Aromatoleum aromaticum EbN1: one gene and its partner. The protein of the gene in region 1 interacts with the protein of each later gene in a pairwise test. Links are inferred from orthologs where the notes say so. Each region holds a gene or a part of one and is shown in the gene's direction. Other genes may lie near its edges. The genes, in order: ybgC and acpP.

What was found.
Region 2: the proteins of ybgC (region 1) and acpP interact in binary tests that used the Escherichia coli proteins (3 or more experiments, as listed by UniProt). The link is inferred for Aromatoleum aromaticum EbN1 from one-to-one orthologs.

Annotation. Positions count from the first base shown.
Region 1 is NC_006513.1:1,568,805-1,584,278, forward strand. Bases 6,730-9,458 are described here. They hold ybgC (tol-pal system-associated acyl-CoA thioesterase), read left to right. Parts: upstream 6,730-7,735; coding sequence 7,736-8,182; downstream 8,183-9,458. Other genes in these bases: EBN1_RS07450 (STAS domain-containing protein), read right to left, coding at 6,730-7,523; tolQ (protein TolQ), read left to right, coding at 8,179-8,853; tolR (protein TolR), read left to right, coding at 8,871-9,284; EBN1_RS07470 (energy transducer TonB), read left to right, coding at 9,281-9,458. Outside these bases: EBN1_RS07415 (nitronate monooxygenase), read left to right, coding at 1-142; EBN1_RS07420 (NfeD family protein), read left to right, coding at 333-1,778; EBN1_RS07425 (slipin family protein), read left to right, coding at 1,775-2,569; EBN1_RS07430 (ferredoxin--NADP reductase), read left to right, coding at 2,663-3,439; EBN1_RS07435 (AEC family transporter), read right to left, coding at 3,446-4,321; ATP-dependent protease ATPase subunit HslU, read right to left, coding at 4,459-5,787; ATP-dependent protease subunit HslV, read right to left, coding at 5,784-6,323; more of EBN1_RS07450, read right to left, coding at 6,360-6,729; more of EBN1_RS07470, read left to right, coding at 9,459-10,195; Tol-Pal system beta propeller repeat protein TolB, read left to right, coding at 10,274-11,554; peptidoglycan-associated lipoprotein Pal, read left to right, coding at 11,591-12,118; tol-pal system protein YbgF, read left to right, coding at 12,118-12,858; 7-carboxy-7-deazaguanine synthase QueE, read left to right, coding at 12,870-13,535; 7-cyano-7-deazaguanine synthase QueC, read left to right, coding at 13,636-14,316; EBN1_RS07510 (DUF7146 domain-containing protein), read right to left, coding at 15,210-15,474.
Region 2 is NC_006513.1:3,248,305-3,264,014, forward strand. Bases 5,922-8,886 are described here. They hold acpP (acyl carrier protein), read left to right. Parts: upstream 5,922-7,266; coding sequence 7,267-7,506; downstream 7,507-8,886. Other genes in these bases: fabD (ACP S-malonyltransferase), read left to right, coding at 5,922-6,420; fabG (3-oxoacyl-ACP reductase FabG), read left to right, coding at 6,417-7,175; fabF (beta-ketoacyl-ACP synthase II), read left to right, coding at 7,528-8,766; EBN1_RS15465 (protein YgfX), read left to right, coding at 8,788-8,886. In the rest of the region: EBN1_RS15405 (RluA family pseudouridine synthase), read left to right, coding at 1-654; EBN1_RS15410 (HAD-IA family hydrolase), read left to right, coding at 647-1,303; EBN1_RS15415 (SAM-dependent methyltransferase), read right to left, coding at 1,348-2,067; EBN1_RS15420 (Maf family protein), read right to left, coding at 2,064-2,693; EBN1_RS15425 (YceD family protein), read left to right, coding at 2,799-3,206; rpmF (50S ribosomal protein L32), read left to right, coding at 3,234-3,413; phosphate acyltransferase PlsX, read left to right, coding at 3,500-4,513; EBN1_RS15440 (beta-ketoacyl-ACP synthase III), read left to right, coding at 4,510-5,475; more of fabD, read left to right, coding at 5,491-5,921; more of EBN1_RS15465, read left to right, coding at 8,887-9,258; nadB (L-aspartate oxidase), read right to left, coding at 9,261-10,856; RNA polymerase sigma factor RpoE, read left to right, coding at 11,067-11,666; EBN1_RS15480 (sigma-E factor negative regulatory protein), read left to right, coding at 11,680-12,243; EBN1_RS15485 (MucB/RseB C-terminal domain-containing protein), read left to right, coding at 12,240-13,217; EBN1_RS15490 (SoxR reducing system RseC family protein), read left to right, coding at 13,214-13,687; EBN1_RS15495 (DegQ family serine endoprotease), read left to right, coding at 13,684-15,096; and 2 more genes. UniProt on the Escherichia coli protein: Carrier of the growing fatty acid chain in fatty acid biosynthesis.

The DNA of each region.
Region 1 (15,474 bases):
CCACTACACGTACCGGCTCAAGGACACGACGCACAGGCGGCCGGACGGCACGTACCAGATCCTCAGCGCGGAACACATTTTCCACGACTACCAGTACAGCAAGGACAACCGCATCGCGCTGCCTCCGGCCGAACAGGCCTGAAACCGCTCTGACCTCCTGAAGGGAGCGCCCGCCTGCTGCGGCGGCCGCTCCCTTTTTTCGCCTTCCGACGATCGCACAGCCCGTCGTCCGCCCCTGTCAGCGGGAACGCTTCGCCCGCGCTACACTCAGACGAGCGGATGCACGACGCATTACACCTCGCACGCGTGCATCGGCGTCCGAAGGAACCGGCATGCACGCTGCGATGCGACGACTGGGCACCCTGCTTTTTCTGCTTTTTTTGCTGTTCGGCTTGGGCCTGCCGGCCGGTGGGCGGGCGGCCGAAGCTCCGGCGGCCAGGGTGGTCGCGCTGCGGCTGGACGGAGTCATCGGCCCGGCGACAGCCGACTTCGTCAGCCGCGGACTGGCCCGCGCGCGCTCCGAGAACGCCGGACTCGTCGTCATCGAGATGGACACTCCCGGCGGGCTCGACGCCTCGATGCGCGTCATCATCCGCGAAATCCTCGCGTCACCGATACCGATCGCAACTTACGTCAGCCCCGGCGGCGCACGCGCCGCCAGCGCCGGCACCTACATCCTCTATGCAAGCCACATCGCCGCGATGGCGCCGGCGACGAATCTGGGCGCTGCGACCCCGGTCGCGATCGGGGCGCCGGGAGGCGGGAAACCGCCGGCGAAGGACAACGATCCGGCGACCACCCGGCCCGGCAAGGATGGCGACAGTGCCGACAAGGCCGCTGCGCCCAAAGCCCCGCGCGGCGACGCGATGATGGCGAAAATCGAGAACGACGCCGCCGCCTATCTGCGCAGCCTCGCCCAGCTTCGCGGCCGCGACGCGGATTTCGCCGAACGCGCGGTGCGGGAGGCGGCGAGCCTGTCGGCCGACGAAGCGCTCAAGGGAGGGGTCATCGATGTGGTCGCGAGCGACCTGAAGGACCTGCTGGCACGGATCGACGGTCGCACGGTGAAGCTCGACAGCGGCAACGTGGTGCAGCTGGCCACAGCGGATGCCGCAGTCGAACGAATCGCGCCCGACTGGCGCAACCGCATCCTGTCGATCCTCTCGAATCCGCAACTCGCGCTGGTCCTGATGATGATCGGCATCTACGGCCTGTTCTTCGAATTCACCAGCCCGGGCTTCGGCGTCCCCGGAGTCGCCGGACTGATCTGCCTGCTGGTCGCGCTGTATGCGTTCCAGTTGCTGCCGATCAACTGGACCGGAGTCGCGCTGATCGCGATCGGCGCGACGCTGATGCTCGCCGAAGCTTTCCTGCCGAGCTTCGGGGCGCTCGGCGTCGGCGGCATCGTCGCCTTCGTCGTCGGCGGCCTGTTCCTGATGGACACCGAAGCGCCCGGCTTCGGCATCCCGTTGCCGTTCATCATCGGACTCGCCCTCGTCAGCGCCGCGCTGATCCTCGCGGTCGGCAGCCTTGCCGCACGAACCCGCAAACAGACTGTCGTCAGCGGCCGCGAAGCGCTGGTGAACAGCGTCGGCACAGTCACGGTCGTGTCGGGCGACGGCAGCTGGGCACAGGTGCAGGGCGAATCGTGGCGCGTCACCGCACCGGGCCCGCTGGCTCCGGGCGACCGGGTGCGCGTCGTCGGCATCAGCGGCCTGACGCTGCACGTCGAACGAATCGTACCTCCTCATTCTGCGATCGAAAGGAGTTCCTCATGATCTACGACTTCAACCTCGGCCTCGGCGCCGTCCTGCTGATCCTGATCGCGCTCGTCGTCAGTGCGATCAGGATCCTGCGCGAATACGAGCGCGGCGTGATCTTCATGCTCGGACGCTTCTGGAAAGTCAAGGGCCCGGGCCTGGTGCTCGTGATTCCGGGCGTCCAGCAGATGGTCAACGTCGACCTGCGCGTCGTGACGATGGACGTGCCGAGCCAGGACGTGATCTCGCGCGACAACGTCTCGGTGAAAGTCAACGCGATCGTGTTCTTCCGCGTCGTCGACCCGGAGAAGGCAATCATTCAGGTCGAAAACTACATGGTGGCCACCAGCCAGCTCGCACAGACGACGCTGCGCGCGGTGCTCGGGAAACATGAACTCGACGAGATGCTCGCCGAACGCGAACGACTGAACCTCGACGTGCAACAGATCCTCGACGCGCAGACTGATGCATGGGGCATCAAGGTGACGAACGTCGAAATCAAGCACATCGACCTCAACGAAACGATGGTGCGCGCGATCGCGCGTCAGGCTGAAGCCGAACGCGAGCGGCGCGCGAAGGTGATCCATGCCGAAGGCGAGAAGCAGGCGGCCGAGAGCCTGATGGAAGCGGCCGAGATGCTGTCGCGCCAGCCTGCCGCGATGCAGCTGCGCTATCTGCAGACACTGACGCAGGTCGCCGGCGACAAGTCGTCGACGATCGTCTTCCCGGTGCCGGTCGACTTGCTCAAGGGATTCCTCGAAGCCGGTGCGGCACGCCCGGTCGTGGCGACCCGTCCGCCGCAGGCCTGAGCAACTGTCGGATCCTCCGAGCTCACACGGGTTGCCCGCGGCGCAATACCCGAGTATTTTAATCAACATTAGCCAACCCCGACGGAGCTGCCGATGTCCTTGCCAGCCGACCGCTTCACCACTGAGCGCATCATCACGCTACGGCGCTGGACGCCGCATCTGTTCAGCTTCCGCACCACGCGCGACCCGGCATTCCGCTTCGTGCCGGGGCAGTTCGCCCGCCTCGGGCTGCAAAAGGAAGACGGCTCGATCGTCTGGCGCGCGTATTCGATGGTCTCCGCACCGTACGACGAACACCTCGAGTTTTATTCGATCGTCGTGCCGGACGGAGAATTCACGAGCCGCCTCGCCCGCCTCGCCGAAGGGGACGAGATTTTCGTCGAGAAGATGAACTACGGCTTCCTGACGACCGATCGCTTCGAAAGCGGGCGCGACCTGTGGCTGCTCGCGACCGGCACCGGGCTCGCGCCGTTCATCTCGATTCTGCATGACCGCAGCACCTGGACCGACTACGAACGCATCGTCCTCGTGCACAGCGTGCGCACCGCTGCCGAACTTGCCTACCGCGACGAGATCGCGCGGCTCGTCGATCACCCGCTGGTCGGCGACGTCGTGCACAAGCTGCACTACGTGCCGGTCGTCACGCGCGAGCGGGTTGCCGGGGCATTGAGCGCGCGCATCACGACGCTGATCGAGAGCGGCGAACTCGAACGCACAGTCGGCTTCCCGCTCGACCACGAACGCAGCCGCATCATGCTGTGCGGGAATCCGCAGATGGTCGATGACGGGCGCAAGCTGCTCAATCGTCTCGGCTACAAGCTGTCGCGCCGCGCGGCTCCGGCGCAGCTCGTCGTCGAGAACATGTGGTGAGAAAGCTCAGGGCAGCACGAGCGCCAGCGCGATCGGCAGGAAAACCACCGCCGCGACGTTGCCGATCAGCACCATCGACGCCACCGCCTGCGGCTCCTGGTGATAACGCTCGGCGAAAATGTAGTTGAGCACTGCCGGCGGCAGGGCGCCGAACACCAGCAGCAGGGCTTCCTGCTGCGGCGGCAGGTCGATGAACAGCATCACGGCGTACGCCAGCATCATGCCGACGAGGGGGCGCGCGGCGGCGCCGTAAAATCCCAGCCCGATCGACGAGATGTTCGAATCGGTGAGGCGCACGCCGAGCGCGAACAACATCAGCGGAATCGACACATCGCCGAGCATCTTGATCGCGAGCATCAGCGGCGGCCACACCGCGATGCCGGCGATGCCGACTGCAAGTCCGGCGAAAGTCGCCAGCACCGACGGCACTTTCCACACCGTCCACAGCTTGATGCGATGATCGAGTAACCAGGCGCCGAACGAGAAATGCAGCAGGTTCGACACCATGAACATCACCACTGCGGGCGCCAGCGCCGGTTTGCCGAAAGCCAGCACGGCGAGCGGCAGCCCGAGATTGCCGCAGTTGTTGAACATGATCGGCGGCACGAAAGTCTTCGGTGCGATCCGCGATGAACGTGCCAGCGCCCAGCCGATCAGGCCCGAGCCGATGACGATCACCAGCGTCGCGACGACGAGCGGCACGAACTCGACGACGCGGAACTCCTTGTTCGCCAGCGCCGCGAACACCAGCGCCGGGATGAAGACGTCCATGTTCAGCTTGTTCGCGTGCGACAGGTCGGGCTTCATCCGCCTGCCGACGAAATAGCCGAGCGCGGTGATCGCGAACAGCGGAAAAAGGATCGAGACGATGCGCACGAGCATGGCGAGTGAAATTCCGGCGCGCTCGTCGGCGCCGGAGGCCGGTCAAGCGGAGGGGGAGCCGCGGCACGCGCGGAGGAGCTCCGGCGCGCGGTCTGCGAACGACGAACGGCGGCGCGCGACCGCCGTCTGGCGCCGCGCTAAAGCACGTAGCGCGCGAGATCCTCGCGCTGCGCGAGAATCTCGAGCCGCGCATCGACGTACGGAGCATCGACGAGGAGCTTGTCCAGGCCGATCCTGCCAGCCTCGAACGAGATTTCCTCGAGCAGCTTTTCCATTACCGTATAGAGGCGTCGCGCACCGATGTTCTCGGTCTTCTCATTGACCTGGTACGCGATCTCGGCGAGACGGCGGATGCCGTCGTCGGTGAACTCCAGCGTCACGCCGTCAGTCGCGAGCAGTGCCTGGTACTGGCGCACGAGGCACGCATCTGTCTGCGTCAGGATGCACTGGAAGTCCTCGACCGACAGGCTCTCGAGCTCGACGCGGATCGGCAGGCGCCCCTGCAATTCGGGGATCAGGTCGCTCGGCTTGGCGAGGTGGAACGCGCCGCTGGCGATGAACAGGATATGGTCGGTCTTGATCATGCCGTACTTCGTCGAGATCGTCGTGCCTTCGACGAGCGGCAGCAGGTCGCGCTGCACGCCCTGGCGAGACACGTCCGCGCCCTGTCCTTCCGAGCGCGATGCGACCTTGTCGATCTCGTCGAGGAACACGATGCCGTTCTGCTCCACCGCGCGGACGGCCTCGGCCTTGACTTCCTCGTCGTTGATGAGCCGCGCCGCCTCCTCGTCGGTCAGCGCCTTCAGCGCCTCACCGATCTTCATCTTGCGCACTTTCTTCTTGCCGCCGCCGAGGTTCTGGAACATTCCCTGAATCTGCTGCGTGAGTTCTTCCATGCCCGGGGGCGCGAAGATCTCGGCAGTCATCGCCTGCGCAGCGACTTCGATGTCGATCTCCTTGTCGTCGAGTTCGCCTTCGCGCAGGCGTTTGCGGAATTTCTGCCGCGTGCTCGAATCCACCGGTTCCGGCTCGTTGAGGCCGACCGGGCGGGCCGCCGGCAACAGCGCGTCGAGCACGCGGTCCTCGGCGGCGTCGAGCGCGCGGTCGCGCACCGTCTTCATCGCGCGTTCGCGTCCGTCCTTGACGGCGATCTCGGCGAGGTCGCGGATGATCGTGTCGACATCGCGGCCGACGTACCCGACTTCGGTGAACTTCGTCGCCTCGATCTTGATGAACGGCGCATTCGCGAGCCGCGCCAGCCGGCGCGCGATCTCGGTCTTGCCGACGCCGGTCGGTCCGATCATCAGGATGTTCTTCGGCGTGATCTCGCTCCTGAGCGGCTCCTCGACCTGCGCGCGGCGCCAGCGGTTGCGCAACGCGATCGCGACGGCCTTCTTGGCCTTGCCCTGGCCGACAATGTGCTTGTCGAGTTCGGAGACGATCTCCGGGGGGGTCATCTGGGTCATCCCTCGAGTACCTCGATTACGTGGCTCTGGTTCGTATAGATGCACAGATCGCCGGCGATCTGCAGCGACTTCTTCACGATCTCTTCCGGCGGCAGCGCGGTGTTCTCGAGCAGGGCGCGGGCCGCGGACTGTGCGTACGCGCCGCCGCTGCCGATCGCGACGATGCCCTGCTCGGGCTCGAGCACGTCGCCGTTGCCGGTGATCACCAGCGAGTTGTCGGGATCGGCGACCGCGAGCATCGCCTCGAGCCGGCGCAGCATGCGGTCGGTGCGCCAGTCCTTCGCCAGCTCCACCGCACTCCTCAGCACGTTGCCCTGGTGCTTCTCGAGCTTCGCCTCGAAGCGCTCGAACAGCGTGAATGCGTCGGCCGTGCCGCCGGCAAACCCGGCGAGTATCCTGCCCTGGTAGATCGGACGCACCTTGCGCGCGGTCGCCTTGATGACGACGTTGCCGAGCGTGACCTGCCCGTCCCCGCCGAGCGCTACGCGCCGCCCGCGGCGCACCGAAAGGATAGTGGTGCCGTGATACTGTTCCATCGATATTTTCCTTCGCAGCGCGGCAACGCCTCCGCCTCAAGCGCGGAGCATCACCTGCGCGACCTGATCGACGCTCATGACGCGCAGAAGTGCGGCGACCATGGCGTTCACGTTTCTCAAAATCACCTGTTTACCCTGCGCGTGCAAGGGTGCGAGGACGTTGAACAGCGTGCCGGCGCTGACGAAGTCGAGCCGGCGCAGTTGGGCGCAATCGACCTCGAAGCGCTGGCGGTCGGCGGCGAAAGCGGCAAGCCGGCGAATGCTCTCGGTCGTCGCGCCCGTCAGCTCGCCATCGAGACTGAAGCCTTCGGCGGCGGTGACGGCCGCTTCGATCGCCGCGGTGGAGATCGCCTCGCGCTCCATCTTCGGTTCCCACGACGGCGGAGATTCCTCGAATGTTATCGCGTAATCGACCGCGATCTGTTCGAAGCGGTCCTGCTCGCCGGTGTGCTGCAGCATTTCGAGCAGCAACAGCCAGCCGTCCCGTCCCTCGGGCCGGCCGACGTGCACCTGCCCCACGAGCATGTCGACAAGCTGTCCGCACTTGAGCAGCGACACCTTGACGCGCTCGGCGGCGAGTTCGCGCAGCAGCTTGCGGAACAGCGTGCAGCCGACTTCATCCACCGAGCGCAGCCGGCTCAATTCGATGCGGATCGCGCCGCTTTTCTTGCCGATGATCCCGATCTGCTCGAACTGCGTCGCCGATTGCCCTGACAGGGTGCCGGAAAGGCTCAGCAACGGCACGGCTTTCGGCCGCCCTTGCGCGGGCGCGCTCGAAAGGTCCTGCCAGGGAGGCGGGGAACGCTCGAAACGGGTCGCGTAATCGACCACCCGCGACTCGAAGCGCTGGCGCTGGCCAGTGAGGCGATAAAGATCGAGGAGCATCATCCATACCCCTTCGCCAGCCTGATGCGACGGACTGTCGAGCACGGTGCCGAGCACCGCTTCGGCGGCGTCGACACTGCCATTGGCATAGAGCACCGCCGCCTCCTCGTACGCCGCGCCGAGACCGGCCCCGACTTCCGTCACCTCCATGAGTCCGGCGTACTGCGTGAGCCCGTGGTTCGCATCGCCGCTGAAATCCAGCGTGGACAATTCTGCGGCAGGCTCGCCCCGGGCGGACGAGGCCGCGTGCGCGGGGGCATCGCTGCTGGTCGGGGCGCTGGAGGCGGACTTCTTGCCGAAAAATGGAAGGACCACGTCGCAGCCTGTCCAGGAAATATGGTTAGGTGAATCGTGCCAAGCGGCAAAGAATAGCACTTCGGAAACGGGCATTGCTCATCTTGGGCCACTCGCCTGCGCATCCGCTCGACTTGCCCCTTCGCATGGCCTCCCGACAACGCCTTGCATTTTGAAAAAATGTGGCAGGAAACGGATTCGCAGCACCGCTGCGAGTCAGCTAGAATGCTGCGATGCACACCGCTTGCCACCCTGCGATCGCAGCGGAAAAGACCGTTTTTTCGCTGCCGCTGAGGGTCTATTACGAAGACACCGACGCCGCTGGCATCGTCTATTACGCCAACTACCTGCGCTTTTGCGAGCGCGCCCGCACCGAAACGCTCAGGGAAATCGGCTTCGAGCAGCAGGCACTGCTCGCCGAACAGCGGCTCGCCTTCGTCGTGCGCTCGGTAAAGGCCGATTATCTGTCACCCGGATTCCTCGATGATGCGTTACAGGTCGTGTCGAACATCGACACGGTCGGCGGCGCGAGCCTCGTTTTTGCGCAACGCGTGCTGCGCGGCACTGAACTGCTGTTCGATGGCCGCTTCGTGATCGCCTGCGTCCATCTCGACAAGAAACGCCCCACCCCCTTCCCTGCCGAAATACGTTCCAGACTGGAAAGACTCGTTCAAGCATGACCCTCACCGAAAACCTCTCCATCATCAGCCTGGTCAGCCAGGCCAGCGTCCTCGTACAGCTGGTGATGACGCTGCTCGCCACCCTCTCCCTCGTTTCCTGGTACTGGATTTTCCGCAAGTCGTTCCAGATCCGCTCGGCGCGCAACAAGACCAACGGCTTCGAGCGCGACTTCTGGAGCGGCGGCGACCTCAACGGGCTGTTTCAGTCTGCCGCGGCGGCGCGTCATCAGACAGGCGGCATGGAGCGCATCTTCGAATCGGGCTATCGCGAATTCACCAAGCTGCGCGCGAAAAGCCACGACCACGCGGCGACGATCGACGGCGCCCGGCGCGCGATGCGCGCCACCTACCAGCGCGAGATGGACGACCTCGAAGCCCACCTCGCGTTTCTCGCCTCGGTCGGCTCGGTCTCGCCGTATATCGGCCTGCTCGGCACGGTGTGGGGAATCATGAACGCGTTCCGCGGCCTGTCCAACGTCAGCTCGGCGACGCTCGCCCAGGTCGCGCCCGGCATCGCCGAGGCCCTCGTCGCCACCGCGATCGGCCTGTTCGCCGCGATTCCGGCGGTCGTCGCGTATAACCGCTTCGCCCACGACATCGACCGGGTCGGCATCCGCTTCGAAAGCTTCATGGAAGAGTTCTCGAACATCCTGCAGCGCCAGCTGCGCTGAGCGCCGGAGGCTTTGCGATGCGCCAGCGCCGCCTGATGAACCAGATCAACGTCGTGCCATACATCGACGTCATGCTGGTCCTCCTCGTCATATTCATGGTCACCGCGCCGATGATCCAGACCGGCAGCGTCGACCTGCCGACCGTCGACCAGGTGCCCCAGACTCCGCTCGAGGCGATGCTCGTCGTCGTCAAGCGCGACGGTTCGCTCGCCCTCAAGGCGAGCGGCGGTGCGACAGAGCAGGCGATGAACAATAACGAACTGCTGCGCGAACTGCGCCGGGCAATCGAGCGCAACCCGCTCCAGCCGGTGGTCATTGCGGCCGACCGCAAGGTCAGCTACGAGAAAGTCATGGATACGCTCAACGGTCTGCGTCAGGCGGGGATACAGAAAGTCGGCCTGCAGACTCAGGCGGGCAGCAGCGGGCGATGAACGGCGCAGTCCCGAATTCCCCCCGCGACGAGCCGGGAAAATGGGCATCGCTCGCGCTGACGATCGCCGTCCATCTCGGCCTCATCGCGTTTCTCGTGCTGGGCGTGCGCTGGCAAAGCACTCCGCCCGCAGCGCTGGAAGTCGACCTGGTGGCCGCAGTCCCGGCCCGTCCCGCCCCGCTGCCAAAGCCGGAACCGGAGGCGAAGCCCAAACCCGAACCGAAGCCCGAACCCAAACCGGAACCAAAGCCGATCCCGAGGCCCGAGCCGCCGAAGCCTGCCCCGCCACCCGAACCGCCGAAAGCGCAGGCAAAGCCCGACATCGCCATGAAGGCGCCCGAGGCGAAGAAACCGGTCAAGCCGGAACCGCCCAAACCCGAACCCCCGAAGCCGGAACCGAAGAAGCCGGAACCGAAACCAGAGCCCAAGCCGCCGGAACCGAAGAAGCCGGAACCGAAGCCGGAGCCGAAGAAACCGGAACCGGCGAAACCGGAGCCCAAAAAACCCCAACCGGTCGTGCCGCCGAAAGATGACTACATGGCGCAGCGCCTGGCGCAGGAAACCGAACGCACACAACTCGAACGGATGATGCGCGCCGACGCCGCTCGTGCCTCGGCCGCCCGTAACCGTGCCGCCGGCGACGCCTATGAGAATGCCGTGCGCACCAAGGTGCGCGGCAATCTGCTGCGCCCGCCCGGCCTGAGCGGCAATCCGGAAGCTGTTTTCGAGGTGGACCAGCTGCCGAGCGGAGAAGTGCTCGCGATCCGGCTCAAGCGCTCGTCCGGCATCCCCGCGCTCGACGAGGCGATCGAACGCGCGATCCGCCGCTCGAGTCCGCTGCCGCTGCCCCAAGCGAAGGAACTTTTCGAGCGCACGCTCGAACTGAAGTTCAAGCCTCTCGACGAGGACTAAGGCGTGCCTGTCATTTTCGTTGCGCCTGTTGTTCCGATTCGTTCGTTATAATCGCCAATTGACGGCCACCGCCACGCCATGAATATCCTCCTCTCCCGTTTCCGCCTGCTGCTCGCCGCCGCCCTCGCCGCCCTCTCGTGGGGCGCTCAGGCCCAGCTTTCGATCGAAATCACGGGCGCGGGCGCGACGCGGTTTCCGGTCGCCATTCCGCTTTTCGAGAACGAAGGATCCCTGCCGCGGGGCATCACGGACGTGGTGCGCGCGGACCTGGAACGCAGCGGCCTGTTCAGCCTCGTCGACATGGGCCTCGTCACGCTGCCCGCGACGGCGGTGCCGGATCTCGCCGGCGTGCGCGCCCGCGGCGCCGATGCGGTGCTCGCGGGGAGCCTCTACCCCCAAGCGGACGGGCGCTACGACGTACGCTTCCGCTTGTTCGACACCCAGAAGCAGACCGAACTCGGCGGACTGTCGCTGCGCATGACGCCGGCCCAAAACCGCGCGACGGCGCATCGCATTGCCGACTTCGTCTACGAAAAACTCACCGGACAGCCGGGCTACTTCGCGACCCGCATCGCCTACGTCGTGAAGAGCGGTCCGCGCTACGAACTGCAGATCGCCGACGCCGACGGAATGAACGCGCAGACTGCGCTCGCGTCGCGCGAACCGATTATCTCGCCGGCCTGGGCGCCGGACGGCCAGCGCCTTGCCTACGTGTCGTTCGAGGCCAAGAAGCCCGTCGTGTATGTGCATACGCTGGCAACGGGCCAGCGCCATGTCGTCGCGAATTTCAAGGGCTCGAACTCGGCGCCGACGTGGGCCCCGGACGGTCAGCGGCTCGCGGTCGTGCTGACGAAGGACGGCCAGTCCCAGCTATACGTCCTCAACGCGGACGGCTCCGGCCTGCGCCGGATGGCGACCTCGCCGGGAATCGACACCGAACCGGCCTGGTCGCCCGACGGAGAATGGATCTATTTCAGCTCCGATCGCGGCGGCAGCGCGCAGATCTACCGGATTCCGGCATCGGGCGGCAGTGCCCAGCGGGTGACTTTCGAAGGCAATTACAACGTGACGCCGCGCCTGTCCCCGGACGGCCGCAGCCTCGCCTTCATCACTCGCAACAACGGACGCTTCCAGGTCGCGGTGATGGACCTCGCGACCCGTCAGACCACGATCCTCACCGACTCGTCACGCGACGAGTCACCCAGCTTCGCTCCCAACGGCCGCATGATCCTGTACGCCACCGAAAGTGGCGGACGCGGAGTCCTCGCGGCAGTGTCGTCCGACGGCCGGGTGAAACAGCGTCTTTCGGTGCAGGCGGCCGATGTGCGCGAACCCTCATGGGGACCGCTCACTAGGTAACAACCACTGCTGTTCGTCTCATTACAAGGAAAATTCATGAAGAAATTCGTTCTGCCCGCACTGCTCGTCACATTGCTGGCCGCTTGCAGCAGCACCGGGACTTTCGACCAGGCAGGCGGCACCGCTGTCGAAGACCGCTCGACAGGCGCCCCTGGCGTGGCCACCGTAACCGCACCGAGCATGGCAGGTTCGGGCATCGCCGCCCTGACCGACCCGAACAACATCCTGTCGAAGCGTAGCGTGTTCTTCGACTTCGACCAGTTCGTCATCAAGCCCGAAGCCCGTCCGCTGGTCGAGGCTCATGCACGTTTCCTCGTGCAGAACCCGCAGATGAAGATGTTGATCCAGGGCAACACCGACGAACTCGGCAGCCGTGAATACAACCTCGCGCTGGGCCAGAAGCGGGCCGACGCGGTGCGCCAGGCGCTGACGCTGCTGGGCGCGAAGGAATCGCAGATCGAATCGGTCAGCCTCGGCGAAGAAAAACCGCGTTGCGGCGAAAGCAGCGAATCGTGCTTCGCGCAAAACCGCCGTGGTGACATGCTGTATTCGGGCGAGTTCTGATGAAACGCCTCCTGCCGCTGGCAATGCTTGTCGCATTGTCGTCGATGGGGCCCGCGCAGGCGGGTCTTTTCACCGACGACGAGGCGCGGCGTGCGATCTCCGACATGCGGATGGAATTGAACGGCCGCCTCGAGCGGTTGGAGGCGAGCAGCCGCGGGCAGCTCGAACTGGCGAGCCAGAACGAGCTGCTGAAGGCCGAGATTTCCCGGTTGCACGGGCAACTCGAAGTCCTGCTGCACGAAGTCGAATCACTCAAGCAGCGCCAGCGCGATTTCTATGTCGACCTCGACGCTCGCGTGCGCCAGATCGAAAGCGGCCGCACCGCGTCCGCCGCCTTGGCGCCGAACGCCCCGCCGCCTGATCCTGCGGCCGAGTCGGCCCAGTACGAGGCCGCGCTGAATCTCCTCAAGGAGGGCCGGTACAAGGACGCGCTGACCGGATTCGAGCAGTTCATCAGGCAGCACCCGCAAAGCACCTTCCTGCCCGGTGCGCACTTCTGGGCCGGCAACGCTGCCCTACAGGCCAAGGAAGTCGCCGCAGCAAGCACCTATTTCAACACCGTCCTCAAAACCTGGCCGCAGGACGCCGCCGCACCCGATGCGATGCTCGGCCTGGCAAACAGCCAGCAAGCCTTGGGCGACACGAAGACTTCGCAGGAAACACTGAAAAAACTCGTCGAGCGCTTTCCCGACAGTTCCGCCGCACAGGCGGCCCGCCAGCGGCTCGGGGTAAAGCGCTGAACGGTTCCACGATGCAGCAGGCAAGCGACCGCCACGACGTGAAAGTACGGCTGACCGAGATCTTCGCGTCCCTCCAGGGAGAATCGACGCGAGTCGGCCTGCCCACCGTTTTCGTGCGGCTGACCGGCTGTCCGCTGCGCTGCGTGTGGTGCGATACCGAGTACGCATTCCAGGGCGGCGAGAGCCGCAGCATCGCGTCGATCGTCGAAGAAGTCCTCGGGCACGGCATCGAACACGTCTGCGTCACCGGAGGCGAACCGCTCGCACAGAAAAGCTGCCTCGCGCTGCTGGCGGCGTTGTGCGACGCCGGCCTTTCAGTGTCGCTCGAAACGAGCGGCGCACTCGACATCGCCGCAGTCGACCCGCGCGTGTCGCGCGTCATGGACCTGAAAGCACCCGGCTCCGGCGAGGTTGCGCGCAATCGCTGGGACAACCTCGCGCGCCTGAACGAGCGCGACGAAGTGAAGATCGTCCTCGCCGACCGACTCGACTACGAGTGGGCCGTCCAATGCCTCGCCGAACATCGGCTGGCGCAGCGCTGCACGGTCCTGCTGTCGCCCGTACAGGGAAAACTCGACCCCGCGCAGCTCGCCGAATGGATCGTGCGCGACCGCCTCCCCGTGCGCTTCCAGCTTCAGCTGCACAAGATTCTCTGGAACGACGCCCGCGGGCGATAGCGCGGATGCCGGCCGAGAGATCCACCGCCTCTGCCGACGGTGCGGCGATCCACGATCCGGCACGCCGCATCCCTCCCAACCGCTCGATGCGAACCTTCACATGACTGAACCGAAACGCGCCATCGTGCTGCTCTCCGGCGGCCTGGACTCCGCAACCTGCCTCGCGATCGCCCGCAACGCCGGCTTCGATTGCTACGCACTGTCGATCGCTTACGGGCAGCGCCACACTGCCGAACTGGCGGCGGCACGGCGCGTCGCGCAAAGCCTCGACGCCCGCGAGCACCGGCTCGCCCACGTCAGCCTCGGCGAATTCGGCGGCTCGGCGCTGACGGATTCGTCGATTCCGGTGCCGATCGAAGGTGCGGTCGGCGGCATCCCCGTCACCTACGTGCCGGCCCGCAACACCGTGATGCTGTCGATCGCCCTCGCATGGGCGGAAGTTCTCGGGGCGCACGACATCTACGTCGGCGTCAATGCCGTCGATTACTCCGGCTACCCGGACTGCCGCCCGGAATTCATAGCCGCCTTCGAGGCCATGGCCAACCTCGCCACCAAGGCCGGCATCGAGGGCGCGCGCATCACCATCCACGCACCGCTGATCCGGCTGTCGAAAGCCGGCATCATCCAGCGGGGAACGGCGCTCGGCGTCGACTATGCCCAGACCGTCTCATGCTATCAGGCCGATGAGGCCGGGCGCGCCTGCGGCGTGTGCGACGCATGCCGCCTGCGCAAAGCCGGATTCGAAGCTGCAGGCATCCCCGATCCGACTCCCTACCGGTAGTCTGCCTGCACGGCGCAAATGCCATCGAGAAAAGCGTTTATCACGCTTTATCACCAATGACTTGACGCGCCCGGCCGCATTCCCTAGAATCGCAATCCTTCTAGGTTTGGGTCGTTAGCTCAGCTGGTAGAGCAGCGGACTTTTAATCCGTTGGTCGCAGGTTCGAATCCCGCACGGCCTACCAAAAAACACAGAACCGGGGGTATAGCTCAGTTGGTAGAGCAGCTGACTCTTAATCAGTAGGTCGTAGGTTCGAATCCTACTGCCCCCACCAACAGATTCAAGCACTTAGGCCAGTTCTCACGGACTGGCCTTTTGCTTTCTGGTCGCCGTGTAGCCACGGTGTAGCCAAATCCAGCAGGTGTAGCCGGGCTGGTCCCACAAGCGGAAAACCCGGCGCGCGGCCGGGTCGGGGGTAGGGGGCGACTTCAAACTCCACGCGTTCAGAGGCCGTTACCGGCCGGTTCCATCGCTGCGCATGACCGCGAAATGGGGCGGTTTTCCGGGGGATGCAGGGGCCGGCTTTGCGCAGGGCGATGTCGCGGGTCTGGCCGGCCTGTCTGTCGCCTCTCGTGGCGAAATGACCTCTTTGCCGGGCTGAACGCGCTCGTCGGGGTGAATCGTGCTCCCGGCCGGGCTGTACGCTGTACGCTGTACGCTGTGTTGTATTACACGCGCCCGGAGTCGAGCACGTCTTGCCGGAGCCAAGGCCGGACTTCTTGGCGATGATGTCGCGGGTCTGCCCTTGCTCAATTAAGGAAATATTTCCTGAATTGGCGCGAAGCTCTGGATTGCCTACCCGCCCCTGCAACCGCTCCGCAATCGCCTCCGCGCAGTCGTTTTTTCGGAGCGGTGAAAATTTGTGGAACCGTCCGGTCCTACGGCCCGAAGAGTCAGAGATTCCGATGCCCCCCGGCCTCGTGTGTTTGTCGCTCCAAGTGCGCAAGCATTTCCGCATGGCTCGCGCCACCAGCTCTCAGACGCTCCAAATCGGCCAGCAAGCGGCTTTTGACCAGTTCCTCGTGTGCGAGTGCTTCGGCGTGCGCGCGGCGGTTCAGTTCGTCGAGCCAGTCGCCTACGCCCGGCGGAACGCACACCTCCACCTCGAAGCCACGGATCTTCAGCCGGTGCGCGGCGGCATAGGCGGCTTTCTGGCCG
Region 2 (15,710 bases), 1.7 Mb from region 1 along the record:
GATAAACCGTCGGGCAAGGCGGTGCATGGCGGCAGCGGCGTGAGCTTCGGCGTCATCGAGCAGCTGCGCAGCCAGCGCCCCGACGCGCGGCTGCTCGAACTCGCGCATCGCATCGACCGCGAGACCTCCGGTTTGCTGGTGATCGCGAAGAAACGCTCGGCGCTGACCGCCCTGCACGACATGATGCGCGAGGGGCGCGTCGAAAAGCGTTACCTGACGCTCGTCCCCGGCCGCTGGGCGAACCCGCTGCAGCACATCAAGGAACCGCTGTTCAAGTACCTCACCGCCGAAGGCGAACGGCGCGTGAGGGTGAGCGGCGACGGAAAGGCCTCGCACAGCATCGTGCGGTTGGTCCGGCGGTGGTCGCGGTTCAGCCTCCTCGAAGTCGAACTCAAGACCGGACGCACGCACCAGATCAGGGTCCACCTCGCCCATCTGGGTTTTCCGCTGTGCGGCGACGACAAGTACGGGGATTTTGCGCTGAACAAGTCCCTCGAAGCCGAAGGCCTGAAGCGGATGTTCCTGCACGCCGCACGGCTGTCCTTCGCCCACCCGCTGACGGGCGAGGCGATCACGCTGACAGCTGATCTGCCCGCCGAATTGCAGTCCTTCCTCGTCCACCTCGACACCACGGAGCCGCGCAAGCATGCCTGACCGCTACGACCTCATCGTTTTCGACTGGGATGGTACGTTGATGGATTCGGCGGCGGCGATCGTCGCGGCAATCCTGGCCGCATCGCGCGACCTGAACCTGCCCGAGCCGTCGGAAGAGCGTGCACGCCACGTGATCGGCCTCGGTCTGTCGGACGCGTTGCGCCATGCGGTGCCTGAACTGGCCGAAAGCGACTATCCGCTGATGGTCGAACGTTATCGCTTTCATTACCTGTCACGCGATCACGAGCTGACGCTTTTCCCCGGCGCCGCCGCGATGATTGCGCAGCTTGCGGCGATGGGACGCAGCCTTGCGGTTGCAACCGGCAAAAGCCGGCTCGGGCTCGGGCGGGCGCTGGAGCAGACCGGCTTGGGACCGTATTTCCACACCACGCGTTGCGCCGACGAATGTTTTTCGAAGCCTCATCCGGCAATGCTCGAAGAGATCATGGACGAACTCGGAATTGCGAAGCACCGCACGCTGATGGTGGGCGACACCACGCACGACCTGCAGATGGCGAAAAATGCCGGCGTCCAGTCGCTGGCGGTGGCGTTCGGCGCCCATCCGCGCGCGGCACTCGAGGCGGAGGCGCCCGTCGAGGTCCTCGCGACTCCCGAAGAGCTGGCAGCATGGCTGCGGGACAACGCCTGATTTACTGATCCATGCGTCGGCGGAGTTGCTCGAAGGGGGGCGGATCAGCGGGCCAGAATGAGGAAGAGAGCAGGGCGCCGCGCAAGATCCGGCTTCGGCGCGCGCTGCCATTCAGCGATGCTGCGGGTGCGGATCCATTCGTCGTCGGTCGTCAGGTTGCGTGCGACACAGAGGCGCGAAGTGGGGTGGCAGACCGCGAGCAGCGCTTCATGGAGCCGCTCGTTGCGGTAGGGCGTCTCGATGAAGATGTGCGTGCGCTGCAGCCGGCGTGACTCGTCTTCGAGTTGGCGAATGCTCCGGTCGCGCTCGCCTTCGGCCACCGGGAGATAGCCGTTGAACGCGAAGCTCTGGCCATTGAGCCCCGAGGCCATCAGCGCGAGCAGGATCGACGAAGGCCCAACCAGCGGACGGACCGGGATCTCGAGCGCATGCGCGCGGGCCACGAGCCGCGCTCCCGGATCGGCAACGGCCGGGCAGCCGGCTTCGGACATCAGCCCGATGTGTTCCCCGGCAAGCGCCGGCTGGAGCAGCGCGTCGAGCTCGGCGTCGCTGTCCCGCTCGGGCAGGACGCGGATGTCGAGCTCGCGCAATGGTGTCGGATGTTCGAGGCGCTTGAGTTCGGCTCTCGCCGTCTTGGCGTTTTCGACGACGAAGTGACGGATGCCTGTCGCGATGCGCTGCGCTTCGGCCGGCAGGAAGCGCGTCCACGACGTGTCGCCGAGGCTCACGGGCACCAGGAACAACGTTCCCGATGGCGGCTTCATGGCAGCAGGAGGCCTTCGGCCCGCAGCATGCGCGACAGCGCGATCAGCGGCAGGCCGACCAGCGCCGTCGGATCGTCGCCGGACAGCGAGTCGAGCAGCGTGATTCCCAGCGCTTCGGACTTCGCGCTGCCGGCGCAGTCGAGCGGACGCTCCTTGTCGACGTAACGAACGATCTCGTCGTCGGACAGCTCGCGAAACTTCACCCGCGTCGGCACGTTCTCGCAGCGGACCTGTCCAGTGCGTGCGTTGACCACGGCCACTGCGGTATGGAATATCACCGTCGCCCCGCGCATGCGCTGCAGCTGTCCGATGGCGGCCGCGACCGTTCCGGGCTTGCCGAAGATTTCGCCGTTCAGGGCGGCGACCTGGTCACTGCCGATGACCAGCGCATCCGGATGGCGCACCGCGACCGCGCGCGCTTTCTCGACGGCGAGGCGATTCGCAGTATCCGGCGGCATCTCGTTGGGCAAGGGCGTTTCATCGACGTCGGGGCGGGCCGTCTCGAACGGTAGCTGGAAGCGCTCGAGCAGCAGGCGCCGGTACGCGGAGGTCGAGGCGAGGACGAGTTTCGAATATCGCACGGCTGCGTCAGCTATTTTGACAGGGCAAGCCGAAAATAATATCATGCGCGCCTTATGTCGCAACGATGCCTTATCCCGGATCCGTTCAAGTTTGCCGCCGAGGGGCGCAAGCTGTCCGGCACAATCCCGTCTGCGGATCTGGAGCGGCTCGTGGATGTGATCGTCGACACCTCCGGGGAAGTCGCCTATGAACTGTCCGGGGAGCTGGGAGTGGATCGCAAGTCGCGCCTCAGGCTGCGCGCGAGCGGTGTGTTCCCGTTGCGGTGTCAGCGGTGCCTGGGGCGGATGGATTGGCCGTTGAACGTCGAGACGCTGCTCGAACTGGTCAGGCCGGGGCAGGCGATCCCGGAAGGCGAGCTGGAAAACGATGAATTCGATGCGATCGAAGCGACGCCGGATCTGGATGTCCTGGCGCTCGTCGAGGACGAAATCGTACTCGCGGTGCCCATAGCGCCGCGGCATGAAAAGTGTGACGTGCCACGTCCGTCGGACGGGGCGGAAAAGAAATCGCCTTTTGCTGCGCTCGAGAAGCTTCGCAAGAGCGATAGCGCAACTTAGGCGCGATATTTGTATTAGGAGCGTTTCATGGCTGTTCAGCAGAACAAGAAGTCCCCTTCGAAGCGTGGCATGCACCGTGCGCACGATTTTCTGACCGATCCGCCGCTGGCGGTCGAGCCGACCACCGGTGAAGTGCATCTGCGTCACCATATCAGCCCGAGCGGCGTGTATCGCGGCAAAAAGGTCGTCAAGGCCAAGGGCGAATAAGTCCGGTCACCGGAAACGGCGCGGCGCCTTGTGCGCCTGCGCCGTTTTTTCATCCGAATCAATTGTTTGAGCCACGCGAGAAGCCGATGGGTGTCACCGTTGCGATCGACTGCATGGGTGGCGATCATGGCCCGGCCGTGACCGTTCCTGCTGCGCGGGCGTTTCTGCGCAATCATCCCGAAGCCCGCATCGTCCTCGTCGGGCGCCAGGATGCGCTCGAGCAGGCGATGGGCGCCATCGGGAACGGATTCGGCGAGCGGCTTTCGCTCCGTGCCGCGTCGGAAGTCATCGCAATGGATGATCCTCCAGCCATTGCGATGCGCTCGAAGAAGGATTCGTCGATGCGCGTCGCGATCGACCTCGTCAAGTCCGGCGAGGCGCAGGCTGCAGTGTCGGCCGGCAACACCGGCGCGTTGATGGCGATTTCGCGCTTCGTGCTGAAAACCTTGCCGGGAATCGACAGGCCGGCGATCGCGACGATTCTGCCGACGCGCAAGGGACAGACGTACGTCCTCGATCTGGGTGCCAACGTCGACTGCCTGCCCGAGCATCTGCTCCAGTTCGGCATCATGGGCGCAATGCTGGTGTCGGCTGTCGAGCATCTCGACCGGCCAACAGTTGGCCTCCTCAATATTGGCGAGGAAGCGATCAAGGGCAACGAGGTGGTGAAGCGGGCCGCGGAGTTGCTGAAGACGAGCGGCCTGAATTTCTACGGCAACGTCGAAGGTGACGACATCTACAAGGGTACGACCGACGTCGTGGTGTGCGACGGATTCGTCGGCAATGTCGCGTTGAAGACCTCCGAAGGCCTGGCGCAGATGCTCGCGACTTTTCTGCGCGAGGAATTCAGTCGCAATCTCCTCAGCAAGGCGATGGCACTGATCGCGATGCCGGCGCTCAAGCGCTTCAAGCATCGTGTCGATCACCGCCGGTACAACGGGGCGGCGCTGCTCGGATTGCGCGGCGTAGTCGTCAAGAGTCACGGCTCGGCCGATGCGTTCGCGTTCGAGCAGGCAATCCACCGCGCCGCCGAAGCGGCATCGAACCGCTTGATCGAGCGCATTACCGAACGGATGACGGCTATGGGGGTAGCAGCATGATCTACGCACGGATCGCCGGAACTGGCAGCTTTCTGCCGGGCGAGCCGATAACCAACGATGACCTGGTGGCGCGCGGTATCGATACGTCGGACCAATGGATCATCGAACGGACCGGAATCCGCAGCCGACATCTGGCGTCGGCGGAAATGTCGTCGAGCGATCTGGCCAAGACGGCGAGCGAGCGCGCCCTCGACGCGGCAGGAGTGCGGCCCGACGACATCGACCTGATCATCGTCGCGACCTCCACGCCCGACTGCATCTTTCCCAGCACCGCCGCACTGCTCCAGTCGAAGCTCGGCATTCGCAATGGCGCTGCCGCGTTCGACGTGCAGGCGGTTTGCAGCGGTTTTGTCTATGGGCTGACGATCGCCGAGAAGTTCATCCGCTCCGGTAGCCACAAGCGCGCGCTGGTCGTCGGCGCCGAAGTGTTCTCGCGCATTCTCGACTGGTCGGATCGCGGCACCTGCGTCCTGTTCGGTGACGGCGCCGGCGCGGTCGTGCTCGAAGCGGCCGAGGCGCCGGGAATCCTCGCGAGCGCGCTGCATGCCGACGGAAGCCATCATCCGATTCTCTGCGTTCCGGGTGCGGTGGCGGCCGGCCAGGTCGTCGGCGACCCGTTCCTGCGCATGGACGGCCAGGCCGTGTTCAAGTTCGCGGTCCGGGTGCTGGGCGACGTCGCGCTGGAAGTGCTCGATCAGGCAGGTGTCACGGTGGACTCCGTGGACTGGCTGATTCCCCATCAGGCGAATATCCGCATCCTGCAGGCGACTGCGCGCCGTCTCGGCGTTTCGATGGACAAAGTGATCACGACCGTCGATCACCACGGCAACACTTCCGCGGCATCGATTCCGCTGGCGCTCGACCTCGCCGTCCGCGATGGCCGTATCCGGCCGGGGCACCGCTTCATCATCGAAGGGGTAGGCGGGGGCTTCACGTGGGGCGCGGCGCTGCTCCAATTCTGATACAGGACGGATACGATGGTTTTTGCGCTGGTTTTTCCGGGACAGGGGTCGCAATCGGTCGGCATGATGTCGGCCTACGGTGAGCGGGCCGAGATTCGCGACACCTTTGCCGAAGCATCGGATGCTCTCGGCGAGGATTTGTGGCAGATGGTGAGCGAGGGGCCGGCAGAGCGGCTCGCGCTGACGGTGAATACCCAGCCGCTGATGCTCACCGCCGGGGTCGCCGCGTACCGCGCGTGGCTGGCCGCCGGCGGGCCGAAGCCCTCGCTCGTCGCCGGCCACAGCCTCGGCGAATATTCCGCGCTGGTCGCCGCCGGAGCGCTGAGCTTCAAGGACGCTGTGCCGCTGGTGCGCTTTCGCGCGCAGGCGATGCAGGAGGCGGTTCCGGCAGGCGAAGGGGCAATGGCAGCGCTGCTCGGCCTCGACGTCGATGCGGTCCGCGAAGCATGCGCCGAGGCCTCCCGCGGCGAGGTCGTCGAAGCGGCGAACCTGAACGCGCCGGGGCAGATCGTCATCGCCGGAGCGAAAGGTGCAGTCGAACGCGCGATCGAGGCAGCGAAGGGGCGCGGCGCGAAGCGCGCGATGCTGTTGCCGGTCAGCGCTCCGTTCCACTGCGCGCTGATGAGGCCGGCAGCCGAGCGGTTGGCCGAGCGCCTCGCGACGGTCGCGATCGCGTCGCCCGAGATCGCGGTGCTGAACAACGTCGATGTCGCAGTGTGCAACGATCCGGCAGCAATCCGCGACGCGCTGGTCAGGCAGGCGTTCTCGCCGGTGCGCTGGATCGAGATCGTGCAGGAAATTTCCCGTCGTGGCGTCGGCCACGTCTTCGAATGCGGCCCCGGCAAAGTGCTCGCGGGGATGACCAAGCGGATCGCAGGCGATCTCCAGGGCGGCTCGATTCACGACGCCGCCAGTCTCGAACTCTCGATCGCGGCGGTCAAATGAGCGCAACAAATTCAACCCTGAACGGGGCAGTGGCGCTGGTCACGGGCGCTTCACGCGGTATCGGCCGCGCAGTCGCGCTCGAACTCGGTCGTCTCGGCGCCACGGTCGTCGGGACCGCGACTTCGGAAGCGGGCGCGGCGGAAATCGGCAAAAGTCTGCGCGAAGCCGGCACCGAAGGCTGCGGTCTGGCGCTCGATGTGACCGACGGCGCTGCCTGCGAGGCAGCGGTCAGAGAGGTCGAAAAGCGTTTTGGCGCGATCGGCATTCTCGTGAACAATGCGGGCATCACGCGCGACAATCTCGCGCTGCGCATGAAGGACGATGAATGGGAGGTGGTGATCGACACCAATCTCAAGTCCGTTTTCCGTATGTCACGCCTGGTCATGCGCGGGATGATGAAGGCGCGCGGCGGGCGCATCATCAACATCACTTCGGTGGTCGGCAGCGCCGGCAATCCGGGACAGGCAAACTATGCGGCAGCAAAGGCCGGAGTGGCCGGCATGAGCCGCGCACTCGCGCGCGAACTGGGCAGTCGCAACATCACAGTCAATTGTGTTGCCCCCGGATTCATCGACACCGACATGACCCGGGCACTGCCAGAAGCCGCGCGCGACGCGCTGTTGGGCAACATTGCGCTCGGTCGTCTGGGCCGACCGGAGGAGATCGCCGCGGCGGTCGCCTTCCTCGCTTCACCCGCCGCTGCTTACGTTACCGGGACGACCCTGCACGTGAATGGTGGTATGTACATGTCGTGAGCGCCGGCCGCGATAGCGGTTGCCATCCTTTTTGGTAGAATACGCCGGCTTTTTTATTCATATCTGGATCATTCAGGGAAGGAGTTTGTTCATGGAGAACATCGAACAGCGCGTCAAGAAGATTGTCGCCGAGCAGCTTGGCGTGAACGAATCGGAGATCAAGACCGAGTCGTCTTTCGTCGACGATCTGGGCGCGGATTCGCTGGACACCGTGGAACTGGTCATGGCGCTGGAAGAAGAATTCGAGTGCGAAATCCCGGACGAAGAGGCCGAGAAGATCACCACGGTTCAGCAGGCGATTGACTACGTCACCGCTCATCTGAAGAAATAAATCTGATTACCGGAGCGAACATTGACCCGTCGCAGAGTCGTCATTACCGGTCTCGGAATCATCTCGCCGGTCGGTAATACCGTTCCGGAGGCCTGGGACAACATTGTCAACGGCCGCTCCGGCATCGGCGAAATCACGCGTTTCGATGCTTCCAGCTTCCCGGTCAGGATCGCCGGCGAAGTGAGGGGTTTCGACATTGGCGCCTACCTGTCTCCGAAGGAGGCGCGTCGTATGGATGTTTTCATCCACTACGGCCTGGCCGCAGGCATCCAGGCGTTCAGGGATGCCGGGCTGGACGTTACCGCCTCCAATGCGGAACGCATAGGGGTCAACCTCGGGTCGGGAATCGGCGGCTTGCCGATGATCGAAGCGACCCACGACGATTTCCTCAAGGGCGGGGCACGCAAGATTTCCCCTTTCTTCATTCCCGGCACGATCATCAACATGATCGCCGGCAACCTGTCGATCATGCTCGGACTGAAGGGTCCGTGCCTGGCGATGGTTACCGCATGCACCACGGCGACGCACTGCATCGGCGAGGCAGCGCGGCTCATCCAGTACGGGGATGTCGATGTGATGGTGGCCGGCGGCGCGGAATCCACCGTCACTCCGCTCGCCGTTGGCGGCTTCGCCTCCGCGAAGGCGTTGTCGACGCGCAACGATGATCCGCTTACTGCCAGCCGTCCATGGGACAAGGGGCGCGACGGTTTCGTGCTCGGCGAAGGGGCCGGCGTGCTGGTCCTCGAAGAGTACGAGCACGCGAAGGCGCGGGGCGCCCGGATCTACGCCGAAATATCCGGCTACGGCATGAGCGCCGATGCCTATCACATGACTGCACCGGCCGAGGACGGTGACGGCGCCGCGCGCTGCATGGCGAACGCGATGCGCGATGCGCGCATGACGGTCGAGGAGATCGACTACGTCAACGCCCACGGCACTTCGACGCCCCTTGGAGACTTGGCCGAAACGACCGCGGTAAAGCGCTGTTTCGGCGATCGGGCAAGATCGATCGTGGTGAACTCCACCAAGTCGATGACCGGCCATCTGCTCGGCGCCGCGGGAGGTGTCGAAGCGGTGTTCACCGCGCTGGCCCTGCACAACCAGATCGCTCCGCCGACGATCAACATTTTCGAGCAGGACGAGCGGTGCGACCTTGATTACGTCGCGAACAAGGCGCGTCCGATGGAGATCCGGGCAGCGCTTTCGAATTCGTTCGGCTTCGGTGGCACGAACGGCACGCTGGCGTTTCGTCGCATCTGAACGGACGGGATAGCGCTGCGCATGCGCTATCCGCTCGAACTGCCGCTCAGGCCATCCCGGCAGGCACTGGTCATGATCGCCGCGATCCATACGATCGCGGCGATCGCGTTTCTGCGTTCATCGCTTTCGGCGCTGGCTCTCTATCCTGTTCTTTTCGTGCTTGCCGTATCGCTCTTCGCCGGCCTGCGCGTCGAGTGGCGCAAAACGGGCCGAGTGCTGACCCTCGAGAACGATGGAACGCTTCGCGACGGCTGCGAAGTGGCGACGCTGGCGCCGGAGACAGGCTGCACCGATTTCGGATGGGCAGTGTGGCTGCAGTGGCGACGCGACGAGGCGGAGGGGGTCGGTTCGCGCTGTCGCGGGTCGATCATGCTGCTACCTGATAACCTGCCTCGTGGACACTGGCGTGGGCTGCGTATCTGGTTGCGGCAGAAGATTCGCGCCGCCCCGGAAGGGGCGCAGGTGCGCGAAAACCCGAGCGGTCGATCGTAGGATCAGGTTTTCTGGGGCTGCAGGATCGTCGGGAGAGCCTCGTCGAGCATTTCCGGATAGTCGCGCGAGAAGTGCAGGCCGCGGCTTTCCTTGCGCTCGAGCGCGCAGCGCACGATGAGATCGGAAGTGACGACCAGATTGCGCAGTTCGATGAGATCGTTGGTCACGCGGAAGTTCGAGTAGAACTCATTGATCTCGCTCGTCAGCAGGCGGATCCGGTGCTGAGCGCGCTGCAGGCGCTTCGTTGTCCTGACGATGCCGACGTAGTCCCACATCGCTCGCCGCAGTTCTGCCCAGTTGTGGGCAATCACGACCTCTTCATCGACGTCGGTGACCCGGCTCTCGTCCCACTCGGGCAGTGCCGCGATCGGGTCGCGGGGACGCGCCTGGATGTCTTTCGCGGCAGCTTCCCCGAATACCAGGCATTCGAGCAGCGAGTTGCTCGCGAGCCGGTTCGCGCCGTGCAGGCCGGTGCACGCTGATTCGCCCACGCAATAGAGGCCGGCGACGTCGGTACGAGCGGCGAGGTCCGTGACGACGCCGCCGCAGGTGTAATGGGCCGCCGGGACGACGGGAATGCCTTCGTGCGTCATGTCGATGCCGAGTTCGAGGCAGCGCGCGTGGATATTCGGGAAATGTTCCCGCAGCCAGTCGGCCGGCTTGTGGCTGATATCGAGATAGACGCAGTCGAGGCCGCGTTTCTTCATCTCGAAGTCGATTGCGCGGGCCACGACGTCGCGCGGGGCAAGCTCCGCCCGAGGGTCGTGCTCCGGCATGAAGCGTGTGCCATCAGGGAGCCTCAGGATCCCCCCTTCGCCGCGGACAGCCTCCGAAATCAGGAACGACTTGGCTTGGGGATGGTAGAGGCAGGTCGGATGAAACTGGATGAACTCGAGGTTCGCGACGCGACAGCCGGCGCGCCAGGCCATCGCGATCCCGTCGCCGGTGGCGACGTCCGGATTCGTCGTGTAGAGGTAGGCCTTGCCGGCGCCTCCGGTCGCGAGTACCGTGCTGCGCGCCGCGATCGTGATCACGCGTCCGTCGGCGATGTCGAGCACGTACGCCCCGAGACAGCCTTCGCCACTGCGTCCGACCTTGTCGCCGAGGATCAGGTCGATCGCGATATGGTTTTCGAGGATGTGGATGTTCGGATGGGCGCAGACGCGTTCGGTGAGCGTGGCCTGGACGGCGGCTCCGGTGGCATCGGCAGCATGGATGATGCGGCGATGGGAGTGCCCGCCTTCGCGCGTCAGGTGGTATCCGATCGCGGACTGGTCTTCCCGGGTGAAGGGAACGCCCCAGCGTATGAGCCATTCGATCGCAGCTTTGCCGTGTTCCACGACAAAGCGGGTCGCAGCCGGGTCGCAAAGGCCTGCGCCCGCCGTGAAGGTGTCCTGTATATGAGCTTCGATGCTGTCGGTGGCGTCGAGTACCGCCGCAATGCCGCCCTGGGCCCAGGAACTCGCGCTATCCGCGATGGAACGTTTGGTCACCAGCGCAACGCGCAGGTGGTCCGCAAGGCGCAGCGCCAGCGATTGGCCGGCAGCGCCACTGCCGAGAATGAGTACGTCGTATTGTATTGACAAGGTCGTGAGCATCCAGGATCGGTCGCGCGCCGAAATATAGCACGTCGCAGGCAGAGGCCGGAATCCGCGCTTACATCGGATCCGCCCGAATCACAAGACCCCTTCACCGTCTGAACTATTCCTGGAAGGCTGTGTCTCTTGCAATAGCTTCGGCTTTGCCGGACTCATGGGCGGTCGTTATACTGGCGCGGATTTTGCCCAACCTAGAGAAACGACCCGCTCATGAGCGATCGCGAAATTGATCAGCAGCTTGTCGAACGCGTTCAGCGCGGCGACAAGCAAGCCTTCGGCTTGCTGGTAACAAAATACCAACGCAAGCTGCACAGGCTGCTTTCGCGGTTGATTCGCGATTCTGCCGAGGTGGAGGACGTCGCCCAGGAGACGTTCATCAAGGCTTACCGGGCCTTGGGTTCTTTCAGGGGCGACAGTGCTTTTTACACTTGGCTTTACCGGATCGGAATCAACACCGCTAAGAACTACCTGGTCTCCCAGAGCCGTCGTGCCCCGACTTCGACCGGATTCGATTCGGAAGAGGCGGAAACCTTCGAGGAAGGCGACAACCTGCGCGACATCAATACGCCCGAACGGCTGATGATGACGCGCCAGATCGGGCAGACGGTGGACGAGGCGATGGAGGCGCTGCCCGAGGAACTGCGCACCGCGATCATGCTGAGAGAACTGGAAGGCCTTAGCTACGAAGAGATCGCGAGCATCATGGACTGTCCCATCGGGACGGTTCGGTCCCGGATTTTCCGGGCGCGCGAGGCAATTGCTGAACGACTGCGGCCGCTGCTGGATACGGCTCCTGACAAACGTTGGTAGGTGGGTGGTACTCATGAAGGACAAACTGTCGGCACTGCTGGATGGCGATCTGGACGAACAGGCGATGAGCCCGGTGTTTGACTCGATTCGTCGAGATCGGTCTTTGCGCTCCGACTGGGAAACATACTGCCTCATAGGCGACGTCCTGCGCGGGGACCGGAACACTTCTCCGGGCCTGGTCGCCCGGGTGATGGCCGGGATCGAAGCTGAGCCGACCGTGCTTGCCCCTCCCGCTTCCGGCTCCGCCAGTGCGCCGCCGGGGGCTGCACAGCCTCGGGCGGGACGGTCGCTGATGCCGCTTGCCGCGTCGATCATGGGCGTCGCCGTTGTCGGGTGGGTCGCCTACACACTGAATGCCGAGCCCGAAGGAGACGTCCGCACGGCGAGCGCCGCCAGCGGCCTTCAGGCAGTGGAGAAGGTTTCCGTTCCGGGGGGGGCCACAGCTCCCTCACCCCAGGTCGACCGCCAGCGCGAATATCTCTTCGCGCATCAGGCGATGACTTCCGGCGGACCGCTTTCGGGCGTCATTCAGCACGTCCGGACAGTTTCGGATGTGAGACAGGACGTCAATCGATGAGAGGTTTTGCCGCTGCGTTGAGTCTGTGTCTGCTGTTCGCCCAGACCCAGGTTCTGGCGCAGGCACCGAGTGACCCGGTGTCCTGGCTCGAGCGCATCGCCACGGCGGGACAACGTCTGACCTACTCCGGGACTTTCATTTATCAGTCGGGCAAGAATTTCGAAACTTCCCGGATCTCGCACATGGTCGACGCAGGCGGGACGGAGCACGAGCGGCTCGAAGTACTCGACGGAAGTCCTCGTGAGGTGATCCGGACCAACAGCGAAGTGCGGTGCGTCCTGCCCGATCAGAAGATCGTCATAATCGATCAGCCGGGCGGACAGCGCGCGTTTCCGGCCCGGCTTCCCGCGTCGTTCGGCAGCCTCACCGAAAATTACCGCATCCGCAAGGGCGAACCGAGCCGCGTGGCGGGACTCGACGCGCAGCTCATCATCCTGGAGCCGAAGGACGACCTGCGCTACGGCCATCTGCTGTGGGCCGAAGTCCAGTCCGGCCTGTTGCTCAAGGCTCGCACGGTTGACGAGCGCGGCGAGATCATCGAGCAGTTCACTTTCAGCGATGTGAAGATCGGCGGCGAGATTGCGACTGAGGCCTTCAAGCCGCGCTATGTCAAGGACGACCGATGGCGCGTCGTCCGTGCCCATGGGGTCGAGGTGGGAAAGGAAGAGAGCGGCTGGGTGTTGACGACGCCGTTGCCCGGGTACTCGATGATGTCGATCGTGCGACGCCCGATAGGGCGTGACCGCGCTGAAGTTCTCCATCTCGTATTCAGTGACGGCCTTGCCGCGATCTCGGTATTCGTCGAACCGCTGCCTCCCAATGATGCTGTCAACAGCGCGGGGCCGCTGGCACCGAGCGGGGCGATCAACACGTACAAGCGCGTCGTTGCCGGCCATCTGGTCACGACGCTCGGCGAGGTTCCTCTGCGGGCAGTCCAGAGGGTGGGCGACGGGATCGAGCCGGTCGCACGATGATCGAAGCCAAGGCTGTGGTAACCCGCGCGGAAAGTGGCGAGGCGTGGGTGCGCATCGATGATCGTCCGGGAGGATGCGGTCGCTGTGACGAACCGGGCGGGTGCCGCTCGACCGGGCTTGCCTATGCGCTGAAAGCGCCTGACAAAGTGTTCAGGCTGCCGAACCGGATCGGTGCCGAAGCGGGCGACGCCGTACGCCTGCGTATCGACGACGCTGCTCCCCTGCGCGGTGCCTTGCTCGGCTATGGCCTGGGCGTCGTGCTGCTGATCGCCGGTGCGGCGCTCGGGACAGGCCTGGCGGCCGAAGGGCAGGGCGATCTGTTCGCGCTGACTGGAGGCCTCGGCGGTCTCGCTGCCGCCGTGGGGTTGAATCGCTTCGTGCTGCGCAGTTCTAGGTTGCGCGAGGCGTTCGACGTCGAGATGGTGCATGAGCCGGCGTCCTGCAGGCACTCGGCGGGAACGTCCTCATGACGTCGTGGAGCACGGTGTTTCGTTGTCTGGTCGCGGTCCTGATGGCATCGCTGATGCCGATCGCCGCCGCCATGTCGCTGCCGGACTTTACCGAGCTGGTGCAGCGGCAGGGCGCCGCTGTCGTGAATATCAGCACGAGCCAGTCGCCGAAAGAGGGTACGACGTTGTTTCCGGGTTTCGACGAAAACGATCCGATGTTCGATTTTTTTCGTCGCTTCATCCCCCGCAAGCCCGAGCTGCCGAGGGCAGATCCCGAAAACCGCTCGCTCGGCTCGGGGTTCGTCATCAGCCCCGACGGTTACATCCTCACCAATGCACACGTCGTCGATGCGGCAGACGAGATCCTCGTCCGGCTCGTCGATAAGCGCGAATTCCGCGCGCGGGTGATCGGCGCGGACGCGCGCAGCGATGTCGCTCTGATCAAGATCGAGGCGACGGACTTGCCGAAGCTGGTGATCGGCGATCCGGACAAGCTGAAGGTGGGCGAATGGGTCGTCGCGATCGGATCGCCGTTCGGTTTCGATCACTCCGTGACGGCAGGGATCGTCAGTGCGACCGGCCGCAGCCTTCCTGACGAGAACTTCGTCCCGTTCATCCAGACCGATGTCGCGATCAATCCCGGCAATTCCGGTGGCCCGTTGTTCAATCTCCAGGGCGAGGTCGTCGGCATCAATTCACAGATCTACAGTCAGACGGGCGGGTTCATGGGATTGTCGTTCGCGATCCCGATCAACGTCGCGATGGATGTCCAGCAGCAGCTGCGCACCACCGGCCGCGTGCAGCGCGGGCGGATCGGGGTCGCGATCCAGGAAGTGACGCGGGGACTCGCGGAGAGCTTCGGCTTGCCACGGGCTGCAGGGGCGCTCGTGAGCGCGGTCGAGCCCGGTGGCCCGGCAGCCAGTGCCGGGGTGGAACAGGGCGACGTCATCGTGAGTTTCGCCGGCAAGAGCGTGGAGGCTTCGGCTGATCTGCCTCGTATCGTTGCAGCGAGTCGGCCTTCCACGCGCGTCAACGTGCGGGTGTACCGCAATGGCGAACCGCACGAACTGAGCGTGACAGTCGGCGAATGGCAGGACGACGCGCCGGCCCGAACACGGCGCAGCGAGCGCCCGCAGGTGGCGCCGAACAAGCTGGGTCTGGTGGTTGCCGAGCCGACGCCCGCCCAGCGGCGCGAGCGCGAGGTCGAACACGGCCTGATCGTCGAGCGCGTGCAGGGGGCTGCCGCGCGCGCCGAATTGCAGCGCGGCGACTTCATCCTCGCGCTGGTGTCGGGAGGCCGGCAGGTCCCGCTGAATTCGGTCGCGGCCTTCACGCGCGTCGTTGGGGGACTCAAGGACGGCCAGCAGGTGACGCTGCTCGTGCAGCGCGGCGAGGGGATTTCCTACGTGACACTGCAGGCGGGCGAGTGAGCGTGCGCGAGCTCGTGGTCATGAGCCGCGAGTGGTGCCACCTGTGCCACGATCTGCTCGATGAGCTCCGGCCGCTGGCGGCGGAGCTCGGCTGGACGCTGCGCGTTCTCGACGTCGATGCCGACCCCGAACTCGAGGCACGCTGGAACGAACTGGTCCCGGTAGTGCTGGGCGGCAACACCGAACTGTGCCGCTACCGGCTCGACGCAGCGGCCGTTCGTGCCTATTGCCGACGTTTTCCGCTAGAATCCGCGCCTTAGCCAGGTCAACCAATTCATTCAAGGTGCCGCACGGCACCTTTCTTTTGTTGTCGCTGCAACATATCCGAAATTTCGTCAAGCACGTTCAGCAGGGGCGCGGGTTCTAGCCCGATTTCGGAAGTTGCGAGTTCCAGGATACCCGCAAATCTACCCGCATTCGCGGGCGCTACCCGCAGCCCTCAAGCCCTCAACCCACCTCAGAATCCAGGGCGCGACTGATGCCGGCAAGAGAGGCTGAAGCGTTCTGCAGTTGCATGCTGGCCATGCCCAGCCCGCTTACGTCCCCGGACAGCTCCGAGAGCAGGGTTCCTAACTGCTTCACTGCCGCGCTCAGATCGACGGCCGCTTGCTTCT